Regions from separate parts of the Enterobacter sp. E14S genome, predicted to be linked through region 2. Evidence: predicted binding sites of a transcription regulator. Region 2 holds the regulator's gene; each other region holds the start of a gene.
What was found. Region 2 encodes PhoB, which activates phosphate uptake and scavenging genes when phosphate is short. Its sites were predicted from a motif close to CTGTCATAAAACTGNCNNAT; they were not measured.

Region 1 (4,928 bases), on a different contig from region 2:
GGGTTATGTCCTCTTTATCGTCACTCGGCTCAAGGCTGACAGGGATAGTAACTACCACCGACAACGGCGGCTCAACCGGACGCATTCGTCGTGCCGAAGGCGGCATTGCCTGGGGAGACATGCGCAACTGTCTGAACCAATTAATTACCGAGCCAAGCGTTGCGTCGGCGATGTTTGAGTACCGTTTTGGCGGTAATGGCGAACTTTCCGGGCATAACCTCGGAAATCTAATGTTAAAGGCGCTCGATCACCTGAGTGTACGGCCTCTGGAAGCCATCAACTTGATCCGTAATCTGCTCAAAGTGGACGCATTCCTGATCCCCATGTCTGAACAACCGGTTGACTTGATGGCCATCGACGCCGAAGGGCATGAAGTGTACGGCGAAGTGAATATCGACCAGCTCATCCTGCCGCCAGCGGAGTTGATGACCTATCCGAGCGTGCCCGCCACGCGAGAAGCGGTGGAGGCCATCGGAGAAGCGGATCTTATCCTGATCGGCCCGGGCAGTTTTTATACCAGCCTGATGCCAATTCTACTCGTTAAAGAGCTGGCGCAGGCGCTGCGCCGCACCCCTGCCCCGATGGTTTACATCGGTAACCTGGGACGTGAGCTGAGCCCGGCGGCGGCGAGCCTGTCGCTGGCGGACAAACTTGAATTAATGGAGCATTACGTCGGCAAGAAAATCATTGACGGCGTAGTCGTGGGCCCAAAAGTGGATGTGTCAGGGATTGGCAATCGTCTGGTGGTGCAGGAACCGCTGGAAGCGAGTGACATTAAATATCGCCATGACCGTCACCTGCTGCGCGAGGCGCTGGAGAAGGCGATTCAGGCACTGGGTTAGGTTCGTTTTGTGCGGCCTGTTGCCCTCACCCTGGCCCTCTCCCACGGGGAGAGGGAGAAAACATTGCTTTACTCACGATGCCGCGATGAAAAGATCCCGCAGCTGATGAAGCTGGTCGCGGATCTGCGCCGCCTCTTCGAACTCCAGGTTCTGCGCGTGCTGCATCATCTGCCCTTCCAGCTCGTGGATTTTCTGCTGCAGCGCTTTCGGCGTCAGCACGACGGTATCTTCTTCCACCACTGAACGCGCCTTGCCGCGACCCTTCGCTTTGGTTTTGGCAATGTTCTGACCCAGCGCCAGAATATCCACCACCTTCTTGTTCAGCCCCTGCGGGGTAATGCCGTGCTCTTCGTTGTAGCGCTGCTGTTTCTCGCGACGGCGCTCCGTTTCGCCAATCGCTTTCGCCATCGACGGGGTGATTTTGTCACCGTACAGAATCGCTTTACCGTTGACGTTACGCGCCGCACGACCGATGGTCTGGATCAGGGAGCGTTCAGAACGCAGGAAGCCCTCTTTGTCCGCATCCAAAATCGCCACCAGCGACACTTCCGGCATGTCCAGACCTTCTCGCAGCAGGTTGATCCCCACCAGCACGTCAAACTCGCCCAGACGCAGGTCGCGGATAATCTCCATGCGCTCCACGGTGTCGATATCCGAGTGCAGATAGCGCACCTTCTCGCCGTGCTCTTCGAGATACTCGGTGAGGTCTTCCGCCATACGCTTGGTGAGCGTAGTGACCAGCACGCGCTCGTTGATGGCGGAACGGGCGCGGATTTCCGAGAGCAGGTCGTCCACCTGCGTGGCCACGGGACGAACTTCAATAATCGGGTCGAGCAGGCCTGTCGGACGCACAACCTGATCGACAACGTCTTCACCGGATTTCTCCAGCTCGTAGTTGCCCGGCGTGGCCGAGACGTAAATGGTTTGCGGCGCTAATGCCTCAAATTCTTCAAACTTCATCGGACGGTTATCCAGCGCTGACGGCAGGCGGAACCCGTACTCTACCAGCGTCTCTTTACGGGCCCTGTCACCACGGTACATCCCGCCGATCTGCGGGATCGTGACGTGGGATTCGTCGATTACCAGCAAACCGTCTGCCGGCAGGTAATCAAACAGCGTCGGCGGCGGCTCGCCCGGCCCGCGCCCGGAGAGGAAGCGCGAGTAGTTTTCAATGCCGGAGCAGTAGCCAAGCTCGTTCATCATCTCAAGGTCGAACTGGGTGCGCTGGCTGAGGCGCTGCTCTTCCAGCAGCTTATTGTTCGCCAGCAGCACCTTACGGCGCTCGGCCAGCTCCACTTTGATCTCTTCCATCGCCTGCACGATACGCTCGCGCGGCGTCACGTAGTGCGTTTTCGGGTAGATGGTGAAGCGCTGGATCACCGACTCAACGTGTCCGGTCAGCGGGTCGAAGAGCGACAGGCGTTCAACCTCTTCGTCAAACAGCTCGACGCGCAGCGCCATATCGTCCGATTCCGCCGGGAAGATGTCGATCACCTCACCACGCACCCGGAACGTCCCGCGCTGGAACGCCTGATCGTTACGGGCATACTGCAGCTCCGCCAGACGGCGGACGATGGCGCGCTGGTCGATAATCATCCCCTGCGTCAGGTGCAGCATCATCTTGAGATAGAGATCTGGATCGCCCAGACCGTAGATCGCGGAAACCGACGCGACGACGACCACATCGCGACGCTCCAGAAGCGCCTTCGTGGCCGACAGACGCATCTGCTCGATGTGTTCGTTAACCGAGGCATCCTTCTCGATGAAGGTGTCAGAGCTCGGCACGTAGGCTTCTGGCTGGTAGTAATCGTAGTAGGAGACGAAATACTCCACCGCGTTTTCCGGGAAGAACTCTTTCATCTCGCCGTAAAGCTGTGCGGCCAGGGTTTTGTTGGGTGCCAGCACCATCGTAGGACGCTGGAGATCCGCAATCACGTTGGCGATGGTGAACGTTTTACCCGAGCCGGTTACCCCCAGCAGCGTCTGGTGCGCCAGCCCGTCTTCCAGCCCCTCTTCCAGACGACGGATCGCCTCAGGCTGATCGCCAGATGGACGGAAAGCAGAATTCAATTTGAACGGTTTACTCATGGGCGACGACCTGATGACGTTATAAGCGGCAGGTGAGTAATTTTACTCGTTGTTGCCAGGAATGCCAGTAAAAAACACTGGATGAAAAACCAGTAGCATGTCAGGATATTTAGCATAGCGCCTGAATGATTAGCGCGATAGCGGCCAAAATTTGGACTGTGACAATATAAAACACCAGTCAGGTCAGGTTATCCCCAGAACTTTTTCTTTTTTAACATTTGTCAAGCCAGGTAATGATAGTTTTGTGGCAACCGGTGACACTTTCATGACGGGAATTGCTTTTATCTAAGCAATTAAATAATAAACGATATTTTCTAAAGCCGCGTTTCGCGCCAATTTGGGCGTAAGCCGCGTCTTCTCTCGCTTATCGCATGTTTTCTAACTCTAATGCACATGGTTATCCACAGGAATAGTGGATAACTGCTTCCAGCCCATACAGACTGGCGCTCGGCAAATTCCCGGTTTTTCCCACGAGACGGCAGTAAAAAATTTTTATAGCTATTTTTTGATGATTAACAGTTGCGTCATTCATAACCAACCGATGGGATCTTGCTCACATTTTCATCATTTTGGGTTCTGCACCACAATTCACCACCTCCAGCACCGTCGCTGTGCAATCCGGTTTTTTATAAACTGCTTTCCGGTGATTTATTCCTAAAAAAGCCGTTTTTTTGAACACATTTCTGTTTCTGGCAGGGGTTTTGCAGATTCAAACACGAGCCTCACCTACACACATTTTTAAGGAGAAAAAGATGTTGAGTCTGCGTGCTGTGAATCAGTTTACGGAAGCCAACATACGCTATGGAACGTGAATTTGGATTTTCCGCAAGGGATGTGTACAGGCGTCGTTGGCCTGCCGGGGATGGGGAAAACCACCCTCATGAATTGCATCGCCGGGAGAGTGCCCGTTGAAAGCGGCAGCATCATCTGGCACGAGGCGGGCGCGCCGCCGCGCGACTTGCTTAACCTGCCGCCAGAACAGCGCTCAGGACCGGGAATAGGCTATGTCCCGCAGGACAGGCGGATCTTCTCCCAGCTAACGATTGAGGAGAATCTGCATATCGCCATGCGGGCGATGGGGAAACCCAACCCGGAGGCCAAAATTGACGTTTACGACCTGTTTCCGGCGCTCTACGCATTGCGGCAGGCCCGCGCCAATACGCTCTCTCCGGACGATCAGTATCAGCTGGCGCTGGCTAATGCGCTGGTGAACCGCCCGAACCTGCTGATCCTCGATGAGCCCCTGCACGGCGCAGGACACAGCTTCGCCCAGAAGCTGGGGCAGCTGCTGGTGCGCTTAAACCGGGAGTTAGGTATGACGGTGCTGCTAGCGGAACAGCAGCTGTCGTTCATCCGCCGGGTGGCGGACCGTTTCTGTATGCTCTATCGCGGGCGTAACGTGGCGCAGGGCCACGTTAACGAACTGGATGACGAGCTTATCGCGCACTGGATGTCGCGGGAAGCAAGACGCTGAGATCGAGATAACGCCCGGTGTCGGCATTTTCCGCGCCGTCAGCAAGCCAGGGGATTTCCCCGAGGCACGGGGCGGGAAGTACGCGCCTGAGCGTCGCCAGATACTCCTGGTGTCGTTTCCCCGGCGCAACCACGTCGTTGGCTATCCAGCCCGCCAGACGCAGCCCGGCCTGCTGGACGGCCTGCGCGGTCAACATGGCGTGATTGATGCAGCCCAGCCTGACGCCGACGACCAGAATGACCGGAAGCTGCTCGGCCTGCACCCAGTCAGCAAACGTCTGCGTCTCTGAAAGCGGCGTAAACCAGCCGCCTGCACCTTCCACCAGCACCCAGTCGGCCTGGCTTTCCAGCGTCCGTAACCCGGCTGACAGCACGGTGAAATCAATCGGACGACCTTCGTCAGCGCTGATGATGTGCGGCGAGGTCGGCTCGGCAAAGGTGTACGGATTCACCGCTGAATAGGCAAGCTCACGCGTGCTGTTACGCTGGAGCGCCAGCGCGTCGGTGTTGCGTAACCCTTCCGCC
Region 2 (4,928 bases):
AGACCCACGGCAGTAATCAGGAAACCAAACGCGGCGGTCCAGACGTGTTCACCCGCCTGTAAGCCAACCATTGGAGGGAAAATGATGTTGCCTGCGCCAACGAACAGCGCAAATGTCATAAAGCCCAGCGCGATGATGTCACGCGATTTTAAGTGATGGGTCATAAAACCTTACTGCCTGTGGATGTGGTGTTGAAAACATTGAGATTTTCGATATCCCTGACGGGATGATACAGCCGAAAATTTGCTCAATTTCAGCGGGAAATGCTCCCGTCCTGGCGTGGAGAAGAATAGTTTTTCGATTTACCACGCAAATACAGTCGGTCTGACAGTATCTGGGGCGCAATTTAAACGCTTATAACGTTTAAAGGCAAGGTGGGATCGTAAAACCAGAACAATATGCCAGCATGAAAATACACGTCAGAACAATACGCTATTTATAAGAAAAACCCATGGCTAATCATGCGAACAAAAAACAGTCAGCCGTATAAAATTCATCCGCGTTTCGCTTGACTGCAAAGCAAACGGGCCAGCAGACGCTGACCCGTGGAAAGGTAAAATGACACGCCTGCCGTCAGGCGATCTTTTTGGCAATTAATCGTTCCGGAATAACGAAACTGAAGCGGGTTCCTTTACCCAGCGTACTCTGAATATCGAGACGGCTTTCATGGTGATTCACCGCGTGTTTCACAATTGCCAGCCCCAGGCCGCTTCCGCCTGTCTGCCGGGATCGCGCTTTATCCACACGGTAAAAGCGCTCGGTCAGACGCGGAATATGCTCAGGCGCAATCCCCGGCCCGTTGTCCTCCACGCTAAACTCAGCCCCCGTTTGGGTATGCCGCCAACGCACCACGATATTCGTCCCCTCCGGCGTATGATTCACCGCGTTATACACCAGGTTGGAAATGGCGCTGCGCAATTCATCTTCGCTGCCCAGCACCTTCAGCGTATTGTCGACCTCAAAGATCAGGTGATGCTTTTTGTGGCTTAGCGTCTGCGCTTCACGCTCAACGACCCGCAGCATCATCGGCACATCAATGGTGTCATTTAGCGCGAGCGTCGGCGCCGCTTCAATCTTCGAGAGCGTCAGCAGCTGCTTCACCAGCCCTTCCATCCGGTGCGTTTGCTCGCGCATGGTGTGCAGCGCTTTTTCACGCGGCGCGCCTTCAAGCGTTTGCTCCTGCATCATCTCCAGGTAGCCCTGAAGCACGGTCAGCGGGGTACGCAGTTCGTGACTGACGTTGGCGAAGAAGTTACGACGCGCCCCTTCCAGCTGGTGCATCTGGGTGACATCGCGCGCCACCATCAGCCACTGCTTATCGCTGTAGGGCATCACGCGGATTTCCAGATGGCGACCATTATTGAGCTTCAGATTGTGCGGGCGGGTAAAATCACGCTTTTTCAGATACAGCGTGAACTCGGGATAGCGCAGAAGGTTGAGGATATTCTGACCATTGTCGTCGGGCCAGCGCAGGCCCAGCAGCTGTTGCGCAAGGCCGTTACACCAGAAGATCGTCCCTTCTTCGGTCGTCAGAATAACGGCATCCGGCAGCGACTCTGCACCGCTGCGAAAACGCTTAATCAGGCTTCCCAGCTCGCGGCGACGCTTTTTATTACGCATCTGCATCTGATGCAGACCGTACAGCAGCGGCTCCCAGCTGCCGCTTCCCGGCGGCGGCGTCATACTTCGGTCAACCCACAGCCACCAGGAGAGGCGCAGCAGGTTCCAGAAATGCCAGATCAGCAGCCCGGTGACCGACGCCAGCAGAAACCACGGCAGGTGTCCAAGAAAGGCCCCCAGAAGGAAGGCCGGAATACAGCATAAGATCAGTTCAAAGACGAGCCTTTTCCATGACAGACGTTCCAGCACGCGTCACACTCCTGTCATTGTTCAGAAACGGGTAGAAAAACGATAACCCGTGCCGCGGACCGTCTGCACCATGCGATCGTGGCCGCTCAGTTCCAGTGCTTTTCGCAGGCGGCGAATATGTACGTCAACCGTCCGGTCTTCGACATACACGTTAGTTCCCCAGACGTTATTCAGCAACTGCTCGCGGCTGTACACGCGTTCCGGGTGGGTCATAAAGAAGTGCAGGAGTTTAAATTCGGTAGGCCCCATGTCGAGGGGATTTTCACCGGTCATCACGCGGTGTGAGGTGGGGTCAAGGCTCAGCCCCTGCATCTCTATCACCTCTTCCACCGCCATCGGCGAAATTCGGCGCATCACGGCTTTAATGCGGGCAACCAGCTCTTTTGGGGAGAACGGTTTAGTAATGTAATCGTCCGCGCCGGTCTCCAGACCGCGAACGCGATCCTCTTCTTCTCCGCGCGCCGTGAGCATCACAACCGGAATGTCGCGGGTCAGCGCTTCACGCTTCAGGTGTTTGATAAACTGCAGTCCGGAGCCGCCGGGCAACATCCAGTCCAGCAGAATCAGATCGGGCCAGGGTTCATTCAGCTGGTTCACTGCGCTGTCATAATCTTCCGCTTCAACCGGCTGGAAGCCGTTTTGCTCGAGCACGAAGCACACCATTTCACGAATTGGAGCTTCATCTTCTACGACCAGAATACGTCTCGCCATACTTTGCCCTGTCTTATCTTATTTAAGTTACAAGTTTGTAATTCGGCGCCATTATGCGTCAGATTTATGACAGATTTATGAAAAACAGTACCACGATAAGGGGCAAACCGTTGTTTTATTACAGCGGTTATTTTCCCGTCTCTGAACGTTTATAATCCTGCTTTCTCTTTTTTGCCACGGATCTGCTATGCGCATACTTCACACCTCGGACTGGCATCTGGGTCAAAATTTTTACAGCAAAAGCCGTGCGGCTGAACATGAAGCCTTCCTGAACTGGCTGCTGGAAACGGCCCGGACGCACGAGGTGGACGCGATTATGGTGGCGGGTGACATCTTTGATACCGGCTCGCCCCCCAGCTATGCGCGTGAACTGTACAACCGCTTCGTAGTGAATTTGCAGCAAACCGGCTGTCATCTGGTGATTGTCGCCGGCAACCATGATTCCGTCGCGACGCTCAATGAATCCCGCGACATCCTGGCATTTCTCAATACCACCGTCGTCGCCAGCGCCGGGCACGCCCCGCAGATCCTGAAAAAACGCGACGGCACGCCGGGGGCGGTGCTGTGCCCCATTCCCTTTTTACGGCCGCGCGACATCGTGCAAAGCCAGGCGGGGCTGTCGGGTGCGGAAAAGCAGCAGCATCTATTACAGGCCATCACCGACTATTATCACCAGCAGCACGCCGATGCCTGCGCCCTGCGCGGCGACCAGCCGATTCCGGTGATTGCGACCGGGCATCTCACCACCGTCGGGGCCAGTAAAAGTGACGCCGTACGCGACATCTATATCGGCACGCTGGACGCCTTTCCGGCGCAGAACTTCCCGCCAGCCGACTACATTGCGCTCGGACACATACACCGGGCGCAGATCGTCGGCGGCAGCGAGCATATCCGCTACTGCGGCTCACCCCTTTCGCTCAGCTTTGACGAAACGGGCAAAGCCAAATCCGTCCATCTGGTGAGCTTCTCCGAGGGCAAACTCCGCGCCGTCGAGACGCTGGAGGTGCCCGTCACCCAGCCGCTGGCGGTGCTGAAAGGCGATCTCGACGCCATCACCGCCCAGTTGGAGCAGTGGCGCGGCGTCGAGCAAGATCCCCCCATCTGGCTGGATATCGAAATCACCACCGATGACTACCTGCACGATATGCAGCGTAAAATTCAGGCGTTGACGGAAGATTTGCCCGTCGAAGTCTTACTGGTACGCCGCAGCCGCGAGCAGCGCGAGAAAATTCTGTTAAGCGCTCAACGCGAAACGCTCAGTGAGCTGCGGGTTGAAGAGGTGTTTGAACGCAGGCTCTCGCAGGAGGAAATTGACGATGCGAAGCGCGCAAGACTCAGCGAACTGTTCAGCCATACCCTGCATGCGCTCAATGATGAGGAAGAAAACGCATGAAAATTTTGAGCCTGCGCCTGAAAAACCTCAACTCGCTCAAGGGCGAGTGGAAAATTGACTTTACCGCAGAGCCGTTTGCCAGCAACGGTCTGTTTGCCATCACCGGCGCGACCGGGGCAGGTAAAACCACCCTGCTTGACGCTATCTGTCTGGCGCTTTATCACGAAACGCCGCGACTGCAGAAGGTCTCCCAGGCGCAAAACGACCTGATGACGCGCGACACCGCCGAGTGCCTGGCGGAAGTGGAGTTCGAGGTAAAAGGCACCGCCTATCGCGCATTCTGGAGCCAGAACCGCGCGCGCAACCAGCCGGATGGCAACCTGCAGGCGCCGCGCGTGGAGCTGGCGCGCTGTGAAGATGGCAAAATCCTGGCCGACAAGGTGACGGATAAACTGGAGCAAACCGCAGCGCTCACCGGGCTGGACTATGGCCGCTTTACCCGCTCCATGCTGCTCTCGCAGGGGCAGTTTGCCGCCTTCCTTAATGCCAAACCGAGCGATCGGGCCGAGCTGCTGGAAGAGCTGACCGGCACCGAGATCTACGGCCAGATTTCCGCCATGGTGTTTGAGAAACACAAAGCCGCCCGCAGCGTGCTTGAAAAATGCGAGGCGCAGGCGGCGGGCGTCGTGCTGTTGAGCGAAGAGCAACAGCAGCAGTTGCAGCAAAGTTTGCAGGCACTTACTGACGAAGAGAAAATTCTGCTGGTTCAGCAGCAAAGCCAGCAGAAAGATTTTCAGTGGCTTACGCGCCATGACGAGCTCGTGCTTGAGCAACAGCGCGTCACCGCAATGCAGCAGCAGGCGCAACAGGCGCTGACGAACGCTGCGCCAGAGCTGGCAAAGCTCCAGCATGCTCTGCCTGCCGCCCAGCTTCGACCGCTGTGGGCGCACCTGCAGGAGCAAACCGCGCGTCTGACGCAAACCCAGCAGCGAATTATCGAAGTAAATACTCGCTT
Region 3 (4,928 bases), on a different contig from region 2:
ACGTAAACAGCAGCGGCGCCGTTTCACCCGCGATACGCGCAACCGCCAGCAGGATACCGGTCATGATCCCGGAAACAGACGCCTTCAGCGTAATCGCAGAGATCATCTTCCATTTCGGCGTACCCAGCGCATAAGCCGCTTCACGCAGGCTGTCCGGCACCAGTTTCAGCATGTTCTCGGTGGTACGAATAACAATCGGCACCTGCAGCAGCGCCAGGGCAATCACACCCGCCCAGCCGGAGAAGTGTTCCATCTGCGCCACCACCACGGTGTAAACAAACAGACCCACAACGATAGAAGGTGCAGACAGCAGAATATCGTTGATGAAGCGAATGACTTCGGCCAGCCAGGATTTACGACCGTATTCAGCCAGGTAGATGCCCGCCATGATGCCCAGCGGCGTACCGAAGACCGTTGCCCAGAGGATCAGCAAGCCGCTGCCCGCCAGGGCATTGGCCAGGCCACCACCCGCAGTGTTCGGCGGTGGCGTCATTTCGGTGAAAAGCGACAGTGACATCCCGTCAATCCCGCGAACGACCGTCGAGAAGAGGATCCAAACCAGCCAGAACAGGCCGAACGCCATTGTCGCCATAGAGAGCGACAGGGCAATACGGTTTTTCATGCGGCGTCTGGCCTGCATTTTGCGGCGGGATTCCGCCAGTTCAGCGGTAGCTTGCATTTCGAGAGTTGCCATTAGCGTGCCCCCTCATTTTTAGCGAGGCGCATAATCATCAGCTTGGAAATCGCCAGAACAATAAAGGTGATAACGAACAGAATCAGACCCAGCTCCATCAGCGCCGCCACGTGCAGCCCGGATTCCGCTTCCGCAAATTCATTCGCCAACGCCGAGGTAATACTGTTACCCGGCATATAGAGCGACGCGCTGTCGAGCTGGTAGGTGTTACCGATGATAAAGGTGACCGCCATGGTTTCACCCAGCGCACGACCTAAGCCCAGCATCACGCCCCCAATCACCCCATTTTTGGTGAACGGAAGGACAATGCGCCAGATAACTTCCCAGGTGGTGCAGCCGATACCGTAGGCCGACTCTTTCATCATCACCGGCGTTTGTTCGAAGACATCGCGCATAACCGCCGCAATGTAAGGAATAATCATGATGGCGAGGATCACACCTGCCGCCAGAATGCCGATACCGAAAGCCGGGCCAGAGAACAGGGCACCCACAAACGGAATGGCGGAAAGCACGTTACCGACCGGTTCCTGGAAATACGTGGCGAACAGCGGAGCAAAGATGAACAAGCCCCACATGCCGTAAACGATACTTGGAATGGCAGCCAGCAGTTCGATGGCAATACCCAGCGGGCGTCGCAGCCAGCCCGGCGCCAGCTCCGTCAGGAACAGGGCAATACCAAAGCTCACCGGAACCGCAATCAGCAGGGCGATGAACGAGGTCACCAGCGTGCCGTAAATCGGCACCAGGGCACCGTAGATATCGTTCGGCGCGTCCCACTCTTTGGTCCACAGGAAGGAAAAACCGAATTTCTGGATGCTCGGCCATGAGGAGAAAATCAGAGACACGATAATGCCGCCCAGCAGCAATAGCACAATCAGCGCAGCCAGTTTCACCAGCGCGCTGAAAATCATGTCACCTTTTTTACCCGGAGGGTTAAATGCAGGCTTGGTTGCAGCCATAAATTACTCTTCTGTTTGAGACGTTTTTACGAATATGCCCGGTGGCGCTGACGCTTACCGGGCCTACAGCTTAAACCGTAGGGCGGGTAAGCATAGCGCCACCCGCCATCTTCGTTAAATATATCCTGTTAGTACAGCGCTTTACCGCTGCTGTCTTTCACGTTGGTTTTCCATGCAGCGCGAATCTGCTCAACCACGTTTTCCGGCAGGGTGGCGTAATCCAGGGCGTTAGCCTGTTTGCCGCCGTTTTTGTACGCCCAGTCGAAGAACTTCAGCACTTCGGCGCCCTGCTCAGGTTTCTTCTGCTCTTTGTGAACCAGGATGAAAGTGGTAGAGGTGATTGGCCATGCACCTTCGCCTTTCTGGTTAGTCAGATCCTGCGCGAAGGATTTGCTCCAGTCAGCGCCTTTCGCCGCGTTAGCAAAGTTCTCTTCGGTTGGGCTAACCGGTTTGCCGTCGGCTGAAACCAGTTTGGTGTAGGACAGGTTGTTCTGCTTAGCGTACGCATACTCTACGTAACCAATTGAGCCAGGCAGACGCTGTACGAACGCGGCGATACCGTCGTTACCCTTACCGCCCAGACCGGTTGGCCAGTTAACGGTAGAGCCGGAGCCGACTTTAGATTTCCACTCTTCGTTCACTTTTGCCAGGTAGCTGGTGAACACGAAAGAGGTACCGGAACCATCCGCACGGCGAACCACGGCGATGTTCTGAGAAGGCAGCTTCAGGCCTGGGTTGAGTTTAGCGATCGCTTCGTCATCCCATTTTTTGATTTTGCCCAGGTAGATGTCACCCAGCGTTTTGCCGTCCAGCACCAGCTCACCCGACTTCACGCCCGGCAGGTTGATGGCCAGAACCACACCGCCGATCACGGTAGGGAACTGGAACAGGCCTTCCTGAGCCAGTTTGTCATCAGACAGCGGAGCGTCTGATGCGCCGAAATCAACAGTGTTCGCGGTAATTTGTTTAACGCCACCGGAGGAGCCGATACCCTGATAGTTAACCTTGTTACCGGTTTCTTTCTGGTAGGTATCCGCCCATTTGGCATACACCGGCGCAGGGAAGGTTGCACCAGCGCCAGTCAGGCTTGCTTCTGCAAATACAGAGAACGCGCTCAGAGATAAGGTCGCGGCGACAACAGTTGCGACAGTGGTACGCATAACTTTCATAATGTCTCCTGCAAGATTTTCGTAAATCGTTGTTTAGTGGCTACGATGAGCAAAATAGGACAAACAGGTGACAGATAAATGTACGAATTATGACAGTTTTATGACAACGAAAATTTCACTTAAAAACAAGCAAAAGAAAGCTTATTTTTCATCGCGTTAGCCACTTTTATGACAAGACGTTTTCAGAAATATTTTCTTTATGTGACACTGAAAAAAGTAGCTGAAGATGACAAATTGTCATTATTAAAAACGAGAAAGGATTGATTAAAAACAAGCCGGGTGGGATAAAAAAGCTCCACCCGAAGGTGGAGCCTGAAGGGATTATTCTACGGTAACCGATTTCGCCAGGTTACGCGGCTGGTCAACGTCGGTGCCTTTGATCAGGGCAACGTGATAAGCCAGCAGCTGCAGCGGAACGGTGTAGAAGATGGGTGCAATCACCTCTTCCACATGCGGCATCTCGATGATGTGCATGTTGTCGTTGCTGACAAAACCGGCATCTTTGTCGGCGAAGACGTACAGAACACCGCCGCGGGCGCGCACTTCTTCGATGTTAGACTTCAGTTTTTCCAGCAGTTCGTTGTTTGGTGCCACAACGATGACCGGCATATCCGCGTCAATCAGCGCCAGCGGGCCGTGCTTCAACTCGCCAGCCGCATAGGCTTCAGCGTGAATGTAGGAGATCTCTTTCAGCTTCAGCGCGCCTTCCAGCGCAATCGGATACTGATCGCCACGACCCAGGAACAGGGCGTGATGTTTGTCGGAGAAATCTTCCGCCAGCGCTTCAATGCGTTTGTCCTGAGACAGCATCTGCTCAATACGGCTCGGCAGCGCCTGCAGGCCGTGAACGATGTCGTGCTCAACGGACGCATCTTCACCTTTCAGACGCGCAAGCTTCGCCACCAGCATCAGCAGAACGGTTAGCTGAGTGGTAAACGCTTTGGTGGAGGCCACACCGATTTCTGTGCCCGCTTTGGTCATCAGCGCCAGATCGGACTCACGCACCAGCGATGAGCCAGGAACGTTACAGATAGCCAGCGAGCCCAGGTAACCCAGCTCTTTAGACAGACGCAGCGCTGCCAGCGTATCCGCCGTTTCGCCGGACTGGGAAAGGGTGATCATCAGGCTGTTACGACGCACCGCGGATTTGCGATAGCGGAATTCAGACGCGATTTCCACATCGCACGGCACGCCCGCCAGGGATTCAAACCAGTAGCGAGAAACCATACCGGAGTTGTAAGAGGTGCCGCAGGCGACGATCTGAATATGCTCGACCTTGCCGAGCAGTTCGTTCGCGTTTGCGCCCAGCTCGCTCAGATCCACTTCACCGTGGCTGATGCGCCCGGTCAGGGTGTTTTTGATGGCGTTTGGCTGCTCGTAAATCTCTTTCTGCATGTAGTGACGGTAAGCGCCTTTATCACCCGCGTCGTACTGCAGATTCGATTCGATCTCCTGACGTTTCACCTGCTCGCCTTTGGTATCGAAGACGGTCACGCTGCGACGGGTCACTTCCGCGATATCACCCTCTTCGAGGAAGATAAAGCGACGGGTAACCGGCAGGAGCGCCAGCTGGTCAGAAGCGATGAAGTTTTCGCCCATGCCCAGACCGATAACCATCGGGCTACCGGAACGCGCGGCCAGCAATGTGGACGGATCGCGGGAATCCATGATCACCGTACCGTACGCACCGCGCAGCTGAGGGATAGCACGCAGCACCGCATCACGCAGCGTGCCGCCCTGCTCCAGCTCCCAGTGCACCAGGTGAGCAATCACTTCGGTGTCAGTTTCTGAGACGAAGGTGTAGCCGCGCGCTTTCAGTTCTTCGCGCAGCGGTTCGTGGTTTTCGATAATGCCGTTGTGCACGACCACGATGTGTTCAGACACATGCGGGTGCGCGTTACCTTCAGACGGTTCGCCGTGCGTCGCCCAGCGGGTGTGCGCAATACCGGTACCACCATGCAGCGGATGTTCTTCCGCGGCCTGGGCCAGCATCTGCACTTTACCGAGACGACGCAGACGGGTCATATGACCTTCTGCATCGACGACAGCCAGACCGGCTGAGTCGTAACCACGGTATTCCAGACGACGTAAACCTTCGAGAAGGAT
Region 4 (4,928 bases), on a different contig from region 2:
GTCGCGGATTGAGACCGGGATGGTGTACATCAACTGGCTCACCGATACCGCGCCAGAGCTGCCGTTCGGCGGCGTGAAGCGCTCCGGCTACGGGCGCGAGCTGTCGGATCTGGGGATCAAAGAGTTTGTGAACCAGAAGCTGGTGGTGGTGCATAAGTAAGAGGTCATAAAAAACCTGCCAGCCGGCAGGTTTTTTTTAAAGGGATTATTGCACTTCGATCTTGTCCCAGCCGCTTTTGAACATGCAGCTGTCAACTAACGTATCCCGGCGATATTCATTCGCGTCTTCAACCGTGTAGCTCGTGGAAATATCCTTTTTCTTGTTCTTTTTGTCCGTTTTTTCCGAGCTGGATCCGGTTACGACGTTATCCGGGGGCAGATCGATCAGCGCCTGCGCTTCGCATTCCGTGAGCTTTTTATTCATTTCCGCATCGCTGACGCCCGGTTTCACCCATTTGTACTGGACGCAGCCGGCGAGCATCAGCGTGAGGCTCAGAACGCAAAGCGCGGTCATGCGGTGTTTCATCAGAAGGTGACTCCACCGCCTACATATGCGCCGTCAATCAGCGTGTGGCCAGGACGACCGTCTTTGCCGTCCACGCTCACGTGGCGGTAGCCCACTTTCAGGGTCACTGGCGTAATTGGCGTCCAGCTTACGCCGCCGTTGGCTTCGACGTAGTTTTTCACGCTGTTGTTCAGGCCTTCTGGTGCGACATAGCCTTCACCGTAGACGTGGATGCTGTCGGTCAGGGCAACGTTTACGCCGCCGCCAATCGGGAACGCCACGCCGTTATCGCCTTTTTTCGGGCCGAGGTAGATGGCTTTTGCGCCCGCGTTCAGCATCACCGGGCCAAGACCCAGGTTGTAGCCTGCGCCCACGCCGCCGGTCTGGGTACCGTCGTCGGTGTTTTTCAGCCAGTTACTTTCCAGATAAACACCGGATGAGGATTTCCCCATTTCCAGGTTGAGGTTGGTAAAGTTTTTACCCTGCTCAACGGTGCCGCCCATCGCCAGTGCGGAACCCGATACGGCAGCCAGAGCAGAAAGAAGAAGGATATTCAGTTTTTTCATGTTTTTTGCCTCGTCATTAAATTCATCTGGGCGCACCTTAACAAGCGATGTTAATGACTGCAAATGTGATATAAATCGCGGTTTTATACTGATATTGTTAACTTTTTTATTGAAGTTGTTGCAATGATGTTTGATTGTCGGGGTGTCAACAGGGGATGTTTTTAGCGTTTAGGAACCGTTTAGTTTTTTGACTAAACATAAACTGAACGAGGCGGGGATAGTGATTTGAGATGAATTAATTGGGTTTCTAATAATTTCCAAAAATGTTTCGCCTGTCACACAAAACAACAAAGCCTTACATTTCGAGTGATGAATATACGTTCAATCGCTCATACCGGTTTCCCTTCCATGTCATTTTTCTGACACGTTTATTCTTTACGTTGTTGGCTTCACTAACTGGATGCTAACAATATGAAAAGAAAAATTATTCCTGTGCTAATCGGCTGTGCGCTCTCTTTCTCTGGCCTGGCGGCGCAGCCCACTGCTGAGCGCTATGTCGTCAGCTTCCCTGAAGGCTCCCACGTGAGCTACAGCGGCGCGTTTGCCAGCGCGTTTCCGAACGGACTGCCCGTGGGAATCGGTTCTGGCCTGCTGTTTACGGGCAAGCAGGGCGACGCCCTGACCTTTGCGACCGTGACCGATCGCGGTCCAAACGCCGATGCGCCAAAAATGGGTAAAAGCGAAGCCAAAATATTTGTCACGCCAGATTTCGCGCCGCTGCTGATGACCATCCGCGTTCAGAACGGCAAAGCGGAGGCTGTCGATGCCCGCCCGCTGCATGATGATAAAGGCGAGATCAACGGTCTGCCGCTGCAAAGCGGCGTGATTGGCTCCACCAATGAAGTGGCGTTCAGCGATACCCTCAAGATCCTGAAGGGCGACAACCGCGGGCTGGACACGGAAGGCATCACCCCGGACGGCAAAGGCGGCTACTGGCTGTGCGACGAATATGGCCCGTTCCTGATTAACGTCGACAGCAAAGGGAAGATCCTGGCGATCCACGGGCCGCAGGCCGCGGAAGGGGAGAAATCCATCGCGGGCGGTCTGCCAAACATTATCAAATGGCGCCAGGCGAACCGGGGCTTTGAAGGCCTGACCCGGATGCCGGACGGGCGTATTATCGCCGCTGTGCAAAGCACGCTGGATATCGATGGTAAGAGCAAAAAGCAGGCGCTGTTTACGCGTCTGGTGAGCTTCGACCCGGCAACCGGGAAAACGGCGATGTACGGTTACCCTATCGACAGCGCGGCTTATGACAAAAACAGCGACGCCAAAATCGGCGACATCGTGGCGCTCGATAACCAGCACATCCTGCTGATTGAGCAGGGAAGCGATAAAAACGACGGCATGCGTAACCTGATTTATAAGGTGGATCTCAGCAAGGCGAGCGACCTTTCCGCCTTCGACAAGCCGGGCGAGTACCCGGAGTTTGATGATGAAAAAACCCTGGCGCAGCGCGGCATTACCCTTGCGGCTAAAACGCAGGTCGTCGATCTCCGCGCACTGGGCTGGCAGCAGGAGAAGGCCGAAGGGCTGGCGCTGATCGACAGCAAAACGCTTGCGGTAGCGAACGATAACGACTTTGGCGTGAAGGTTGCGATGCAAAACCCGGTCGAGGGCAAGAAGCTCAAGGATTATCGGGTGAACGCGGAAGGCAAGCTGACGCTGGATGATAAGCCGGTTGAAACCACGCTCAGCGTGAAGCCGCTGAAGAAGCCGGAGTCGGACAGCGAGCTGTGGATTGTGACGCTGCCGGAAGCGGTGAAATAAGTTTACCCTTCTTGCTAAAGGCTGGGGTATCCCCACAAGATAATGCCTGCACAGACGGCTCCCTCTCCCTTGAGGGAGAGGGCTGGGGTGAGGGGGAACATACGGCTGTGGAGGTTATTCCGTTCACTCTATGTTCCTTGCTACTCTGTAACGGCATGACCTGTGAACGTGCCAGGGTGGCTCAATCGCCACCACCCTGGCGACCCGGGCTCCCGGCGGTAAATCGCCGCTTCGCGGTACCCTCAGCTTATTCCTTCAGGCTATCGGGTCGGGCATGAGCCTGCATCCCTGCAGGCCACGCCCTCTCGGCGCATCCCTGCGCCTCGCCCCGGCCTTACGGAAACGCCTCGGCGATTTACAGCCGGACCAGGGCATCGCTGTGAGCCACTAATTTTTCTGAAGCAACATTCATCGCTTCAGGTTAAAAAATTACCGGGGATCCCTCAGCCCCACAGGGGAGAGGAGATGCATAGCGGTTATTTCTTCAGCCCTGCAAACGCCGCCCGAATCTCTTCTTCCGGGAGTTGGATACCGATAAACACCATCACGCTGTGCGGCGCTTCATCGCCCCAGGGTCTGTCCCAGTCTGCGCTGTACAGGCGCTGTACGCCCTGGAACAGCAGGCGGTTCGGCTCGCCGTCAATCCACAGCATCCCTTTATAGCGCAGCAGCTTGTCGGCAAACGACAGCAGCAGGTTTTCCATCACCCGCGAAACCTCGCTGATGTCCACCGGGTAGTCCAGCTCGACCACAATCGACGCCACGTCGTTTTGCTTATCTCCCATAAAGTGGAAGCGCGGTTTCGCGGTGACGTTCTCTTCCAGCATAAAGCCGTTGGTGTTGAACAGCTGAGACAGATCGATGTCGCCATGCGTCACCGTGTAAACCGGCGCGCGGGAGTTAATGCGGGTCAGGCGCTCGCGCAGTTTTTCGCTTTCGCCCGCCACATCGGTTTTGGTCAGCAGGATGCGGTCGGCGTAGCCCACCTGAGACTGGGCGATGGTGAACTGGTTCATCTGCTCGTCGGCGTGAACCGCGTCGACCAGGGCAATCACGCCGTCCAGCATGTAGCGCTGGCAGAGGATTTCGTGAGAGAAAAAGGTCTGAATAATCGGGCCGGGGTCGGCCATGCCGGTGCACTCGATCACCAGGCGGTCAAAGTCGATCTCGCCGCGATCGCGGCTGTCGAGCAGGTCCAGCAGGGCGTCTTCTAATTCGTTAGAGCGGGTGCAGCAGATGCAGCCGTTGGTCAGGGTTTTGATCTGGGTGGCGCGATCGCCGATCAATTGATCGTCAACGGAGACCTCGCCGAACTCGTTTTCGATGACGGCGATTTTGAAGCCGTGCTGTTCGTTCAGGATGTGGCGCAGCAGGGTGGTTTTACCGGCGCCGAGGAAACCGGTCAGCAGGGTAACGGCAATCGGGGTCATGGTCTCTCCTTTAGCAGCAGCGGACGCCGCCTTCTCCACTTCCGCCGTAGCGCGCTTCCTGGCGCTCGCGGAAGAATTCGGTGTAGGTCATGTACGGCTTATCCGGATGGTTGGTCTTCATATGCTCAACGTAGTTGTCATAGTCCGGAATGCCAATCAGCATTTTCGCCGCCTGACCGAGGTATTTTTTTGCTTCGCCTAAGTTACCAAACATTGTGGGTTCCAGACAGAAAAAGCCCGGCGATGTGAGTCCGCTGGGCTTATGTTCCCCTCACCCCAGCCCTCTCCCAAAGGGAGAGGGGGAGGATTGCGGATTAATGATGTGAAGAGGTCTTCACGCCGCCTTCCGGCACCGGCACGTACGGAGTTTCTTTATCCGTACGGCCGTCGGCGTTGCGCACGTTCAGCCAGGTTTTGATGCCGTAGAAGATGATGCTGTACACCACCACCAGGAACAGAATGCTCAGACCCGCGTTGGTGTAGTTGTTCACCACGATATGGTTCATGTTGGCAATCTGCTGCGCGGTCAGGTCCGCGCCGCCTGCGGCAATCTTCTCTTTGTACTGGTTAGCCATGAAGAAGAAGCCTTCCAGCTGCGGGTTGGCGCTGAACAGCTTCAGGCCAAGCGCCCAGGTGGTGCAGAGCAGCAGCCACAGC

Region 1: uvrB (excinuclease ABC subunit UvrB) is a predicted target of PhoB. The motif match lies at 3,162-3,181, and genes of this name have one in related genera.
Region 3: pstS (phosphate ABC transporter substrate-binding protein PstS) is a predicted target of PhoB. The motif match lies at 2,910-2,929, and genes of this name have one in related genera.
Region 4: ACZ6J2_RS11505 (esterase-like activity of phytase family protein) is a predicted target of PhoB. The motif match lies at 1,418-1,437, and genes of this name have one in related genera.

Annotation. Positions count from the first base shown of each region.
Region 1 covers NZ_JBVODQ010000003.1:389,506-394,433, forward strand. The annotation lists gene yvcK (uridine diphosphate-N-acetylglucosamine-binding protein YvcK) at 1-842, shown strand, start outside; gene uvrB (excinuclease ABC subunit UvrB) at 915-2,930, opposite strand; partial or broken gene ACZ6J2_RS10010 (ABC transporter ATP-binding protein) at 3,683-4,404, shown strand; gene bioD (dethiobiotin synthase) at 4,367-4,928, opposite strand, start outside.
Region 2 covers NZ_JBVODQ010000005.1:99,638-104,565, reverse strand. The annotation lists gene brnQ (branched-chain amino acid transporter carrier protein BrnQ) at 1-164, opposite strand, end outside; gene phoR (phosphate regulon sensor histidine kinase PhoR) at 574-1,869, opposite strand; gene phoB (phosphate response regulator transcription factor PhoB) at 1,891-2,580, opposite strand; gene sbcD (exonuclease subunit SbcD) at 2,768-3,973, shown strand; gene sbcC (exonuclease subunit SbcC) at 3,970-4,928, shown strand, end outside.
Region 3 covers NZ_JBVODQ010000014.1:66,278-71,205, forward strand. The annotation lists gene pstA (phosphate ABC transporter permease PstA) at 1-694, opposite strand, end outside; gene pstC (phosphate ABC transporter permease PstC) at 694-1,653, opposite strand; gene pstS (phosphate ABC transporter substrate-binding protein PstS) at 1,782-2,822, opposite strand; gene glmS (glutamine--fructose-6-phosphate transaminase (isomerizing)) at 3,144-4,928, opposite strand, start outside.
Region 4 covers NZ_JBVODQ010000004.1:94,072-98,999, reverse strand. The annotation lists gene ACZ6J2_RS11520 (NAD-dependent succinate-semialdehyde dehydrogenase) at 1-160, shown strand, start outside; gene ACZ6J2_RS11515 (hypothetical protein) at 206-526, opposite strand; gene ACZ6J2_RS11510 (YfaZ family outer membrane protein) at 526-1,071, opposite strand; gene ACZ6J2_RS11505 (esterase-like activity of phytase family protein) at 1,483-2,841, shown strand; gene yjiA (GTPase) at 3,318-4,271, opposite strand; gene ACZ6J2_RS11495 (YbdD/YjiX family protein) at 4,282-4,485, opposite strand; gene ACZ6J2_RS11490 (carbon starvation CstA family protein) at 4,586-4,928, opposite strand, start outside.